Regions from separate parts of the Streptacidiphilus jeojiensis genome, predicted to be linked through region 1. Evidence: riboswitches for the same ligand, from Rfam matches in the RefSeq annotation. Region 1 holds a riboswitch; the other holds the start of a gene.
The links. Region 1 has a riboswitch for cobalamin ahead of cobI (precorrin-2 C(20)-methyltransferase). Riboswitches for the same ligand answer to the same signal wherever they lie in the genome.
Positions count from the first base shown of each region.

Region 2: it holds a riboswitch for cobalamin, as region 1 does, so the genes downstream of both, ABUW04_RS29260 (HoxN/HupN/NixA family nickel/cobalt transporter) here and cobI (precorrin-2 C(20)-methyltransferase) in region 1, are expected to answer to the same signal.

Region 1 is NZ_JBEUKS010000019.1:114,142-116,518, reverse strand. It holds gene cobM (precorrin-4 C(11)-methyltransferase) at 1-753, opposite strand, end outside; gene cobI (precorrin-2 C(20)-methyltransferase) at 750-1,484, opposite strand; cobalamin riboswitch at 1,559-1,712, opposite strand; gene ABUW04_RS36665 (ATP-binding protein) at 1,823-2,377, shown strand, end outside.
Region 2 is NZ_JBEUKS010000012.1:68,143-70,519, forward strand. It holds gene ABUW04_RS29260 (HoxN/HupN/NixA family nickel/cobalt transporter) at 3-1,130, opposite strand; cobalamin riboswitch at 1,165-1,385, opposite strand; gene ABUW04_RS29265 (ArsR/SmtB family transcription factor) at 1,466-1,828, shown strand; gene ABUW04_RS29270 (siderophore-interacting protein) at 1,921-2,377, opposite strand, start outside.

The DNA of each region.
Region 1 (2,377 bases):
GGTCCCGGTCGCCGCCAGCGCCGGGCCGACCAGGAACAGCGTGTGCTTCCACAGCCGGTGCTCCTTGACGGTCGCCTCCAGCGTCTCCAGCGTGCCGTAGAGCACCAGCTCGTCCGGCCAGGTCGCCTGGTAGGCGACCACGACCGGGGTGTCCAGCGGGTAGCCGCCCGCGGTCAGCTCCTCCACCAGCTGCTTGGTGCGCGCGGCGGAGAGGAAGACCGCCATGGTGGTGCCGTGCCGGGCGAAGTCGCGCACCTCCTCGCCGGGCGGCATCGGGGTCTTGCCCCCGCCGAGCCGGGTCAGGATGACGCTCTGGGCCACCTCGGGGATGGTCAGCTCGCGCTGGGCGATGGCGGCGACGGCGGAGAAGGAGGAGACGCCGGGGACGATCTCGGTCTCCAGGCCCAGCTCCCGGCAGCGGTCCAGCTGCTCCTGGACAGCGCCCCACAGCGAGGGGTCCCCGGAGTGGATCCTGGCCACCCGGCGGCCCTGTTCGGCGGCGCGCCGGTACTCCGCCAGTACGTCCTCCATCGGGACCAGCGAGGAGTCCAGGATCACGGCGTCCTCGCGGGCGTGCTCCAGCACCTCGGCCTGGACCAGGCTGGCGGCCCAGATCACGGTGTCCGCCTCGGCGATGGCCCGGGCCGCGCGGAAGGTGAGCAGATCGGCCGCGCCGGGGCCGGCGCCGACGAAGGTGACCTTGCCGGTGCTGCCGGCGGTGCCGTTGTCGGAAGTCGCAGCGGTACCGGTCACAGCTTGCCTCCACGGCGGGTGCGGGTCGCGGGCGCGATCAGGGTCGAGAGGTAGGGCAGCGGTCCGGTCAGCGGGTGTCCGGCCGGACGGATCCGCTCGTCCGGCAGGCCCAGCGCGGACCCCCAGACGGCGCTGCCGTCCCGGCCGGTGTCCCGCAGCGCGGCGGCGACCTGCTCGGCCAGCCGTCCGAACTTGTAGGCGACCACGGTGCCGGGCCCGGCCAGGGCGTCCCGCAGCACCTCGGCGCCGGCGGTCACCGGGACCAGCGTCAGCGGCTCGGTCCCCTCGGCCAGCACGGTGCCGCTGCGCGCGGCCAGGTCCTGCATGGCGGTGATGCCGGGGACGGTCTCCACCACCAGGCCGGGGACCAGCGGCGCCAGGGTCTGGGCGAGGTAGGTGAAGGTCGAGTAGACATTGGGGTCGCCGATGGTGGCGAAGGCGACGCTGCCGTGCTCCCGCAGCAGCTCGGCGACCCGGGTGCCGGCCGCGTCCCAGGCGGCCTCGCGGCGGGCCCGGTCCTCGCGCTCGTTCAGGGCGAAGACCACCCGCTCGACCTTGGCCGCGGCACCGGCGACATGGTGCAGCACCGTCGCCTCGGCCCGTCCGGTCTCACCGCCGTCCAGCACCGGCACGACCACCACGGCGGCCTCGCGCAGCACCCGGACCGCCTTGACGGTGACCAGTTCCGGATCGCCGGGACCCATCCCCACCCCGGTCAGTCGCGGCGTCACCACGGTGCGGGCAGGCGGCAGGGCACAGGGGCGCAGCAGCGCATGGCAGTAGTCCTCACTCGGGGTCCGCGCCCCGGATCGTGGTGTCGGCGGCCAGAGTTCCTGGCTCGGGGACGACCGCACCCGGTGCTCGGGCGCGCCGCCCGGTGACAGTGGCGGGACCGCGCCGGATTCGCACCGGACTTCCTCATCATTGCCGCCGTACAAGGCTCCAAAATCCCACCACGTGGCCCGTCGCCAGGTCAACCGGGGCGGCTGTGTCCTCGCCCACGCCCCGTTCCCCGCCGTTCTGACTGATCACCACCACCGGGAGTGAACGAACCGATACTCTCGGAAGAGTGCGGACCGGCGAGGCGGGCGGGGTGGACATGACCTTCAGCGTCCATGGCAGGCGAGTCGGGGAACTGCCCGCCGAGGTCACCGGCTTCGTCGGCCGGAGCGCCGAACTGGCCACCGTGGAACGGCTGCTGACGCAGGCCAGACTGGTCACCCTGACCGGCCCCGGCGGGGTCGGCAAGACCCGGATCGCGCTGCGCACCGTCGCCGGGATGCGCGAGCGCTATCCGGACGGCGTCTTCCTGGTCGAGCTCTCCGCCCTGCCCGAACCCGAACTGCTGCCCAGGGCGGTCTGCGCCGCGCTGGGGATAGTGGACCAGACGGCCCGTCCGCCGCTGGACTTCCTCACCGAGTACCTGGCCGACCGGACCGCACTGCTGGTGCTGGACACCTGCGAGCACCTGGTCGACGCCTGCGCCATGCTCGCCGACCTGCTGCTGCGGGACGCGCCGGGGATCGGCATCCTGGCGACCAGTCGGCAGCCGCTGGACGTCCCGGGGGAGCACACCCTGGTCATCCCCCCGCTGCCGGTCCAGGACGAGGGCCCGGACGGGGTC
Region 2 (2,377 bases), on a different contig from region 1:
TCTCAGGCCCGGTGCCCCCAGCGGTGCTCCACCTTGGCCAGCCGCCAGTAGGCCAGCGCGCAGGCCCAGACGGCCACGAACAGCCCGACGATGACGAAGCCGACGTTGTTGAGGTTGACCGCGGAGATCCAGTTGCTGACCGGATCGTCCAGCCCGAGCTGGTCGTGCAGCACCCCGACCAGCTCGATCGTGCCGATCAGGAACGCGACGGCGATGGAGAGGCCGGTGATGGTGAGGTTGTAGTAGACCTTGCGTACCGGGTTGGAGAAGGCCCAGTGGTAGGCGAAGTTCATGAAGGTGCCGTCGAGGGTGTCGAAGAGGCTCATCCCGGCGGCGAACAGCAGCGGCAGGCACAGGATGGCGTACCAGGGCAGGCCCGCCGCCGCGCCGGAGCCGGCCATGACCATCAGGGTGACCTCGGTCGCGGTGTCGAAGCCGATGCCGAACAGCAGGCCGACCGGGTACATCTGGCCGGGGCGGGTGATCGACTTGGTGAGCCGCCCCAGGATGCGGTTCATGAAGCCGCGGCTGTCCAGGTGCTTCTCCAACTCGTGCTCGTCGAACTGCCCCTGGCGCATCGCCCGGAACACCCGGTGGATGCCGAACAGGGAGACCAGGTTGAGCGCGGCGATCAGGTAGAGGAAGCCGCCGGAGACACTGGTGCTGACCACGCCCAGGGCCTGGTGGGTGCTGGAGGAGTCGTTGGTCAGGGTGCCGGCGAAGCGCGCCCCGGCGGCGATGCCGGCCGCCAGCACCACCACGATGGTGGAGTGGCCCAGCGCGAACCAGAAGCCGACCGAGATCGGCCGCTTGCCGTCGGCCATCAGCTTGCGGGTGGTGTTGTCGATGGCGGCGATGTGGTCCGCGTCGAAGGCGTGCCGCATGCCCAGGGTGTAGGCGGTGACGCCGAGACCGAGACCGAAGACCTGCTTGCCCACGGTGTAGTGGTGCGGGGCGACCATGACGGCCAGGATCCCGAAGGCGACGACATGGAGCGCGGCGATCACCGCCATCAGCCCGCCGGTGCGGATCCAGTCGCGGCGCTCCCAGCGGAGCACGGGCGTGGTCGGTATCGCGGTTGCCGGTGCGGTCGCGCCGGTCGGCGGGGTGGGGATTCCGGGCATGGACATATGGGGGCAGCCTCTCCAGCACCTCGTGGACAGTGAGTCGTGCGGTGCCGTGGCCGGTCTCCTGGCTGACGGGTATGACACCTCCGTCCCCGGCCTTCCCAGGCGCGCGGGCGCGCCCAGTGGCCGCCTGCTCCCCGGTCGAGGAGCAGGTGCGGTGCGGAGATTTCCCGATCACAGTGGCGAGGGCCGCTCCGGTCTGGGACCCCTGAGGGCCCGTCACCGGTCTTCCCGAACACCACGGCTGAACCACCGTAGGCGGGCGGAGGCAGATCAACAAGCCTGCACAGCTGTGCAGGTGTTGCATCTCACTCGGGTTCTGGGGTGGAGTGGGGCGCATGCATCTGGTTCCGGAGGAGCGCGCGCACCGGCGCACCATCGACGAGCACACCGTCTGCGAGGCCATCGAGGGCATCGGCGACACCGCCAGGATCGCCGAGTGGTCCTCGCGGTTCGCGCTGCTGGGGGAGCCGGGGCGGCTAGCCCTGCTGCTGGCGGTGCACCACGGCGGCCCGATCGCCGTCACCGACCTGGCCATCGCCACCGGGATCTCCGACACCGCGGTGTCCCAGATGCTACGGCTGCTGCGGGCCTCGGGCACGGTCACCCCGCACAAGGACGGGCGCATCGTCCGCTACCGGCTCAGCGACGCCCGCACGGCCGCACTGCTGGACTCGCTCGGGGCCGCCGCCCAGGGGTGACCCGAGGGGCCGACCTGAGGGGCCGGCCCGCAGGGCTGACCCGCGCCGCAGTTGTCCCCGGATCGTGGACAACTGCGGCGGGTCGGGCGGTCTCAGCCCTCCTGCTCCTCCTCGACGCTGCGGTTCCACTCCCGCTTGGAGGACTGCCAGCCGTCCTCGTCGTGGCCGGTCCGCCAGTAGCCGGAGATGGACAGCCGGTCCAGCGGGATGCTCCGCTCGACCCGCAGCAGCCGGCGCAACTCCTTCACGAAGCCGGCCTCGCCGTGCACGAACGCCTCGGGGAGGCCGGCCGGGAAGTCCAGCGCGGAGACGGCCCGCACCAGGGGCTCGCCGATCCGCTCGGCGCCGCGGTGCAGCCAGGTGATCTCGGCCTCGCCCGGGGTGGACAGCTTCTGCTCCTCCTCGGGGCCGGCCACCTCGACGAAGACATGGGCGGTGGCACCCTCGGGCAGCTGCTCCAGGGCGGCGGCGATGGCCGGCAGCGCGCTCTCGTCGCCGGCCAGCAGGTACCAGTCGGCGTCGGGGGACGGGGCGTAGCCGCCGCCGGGG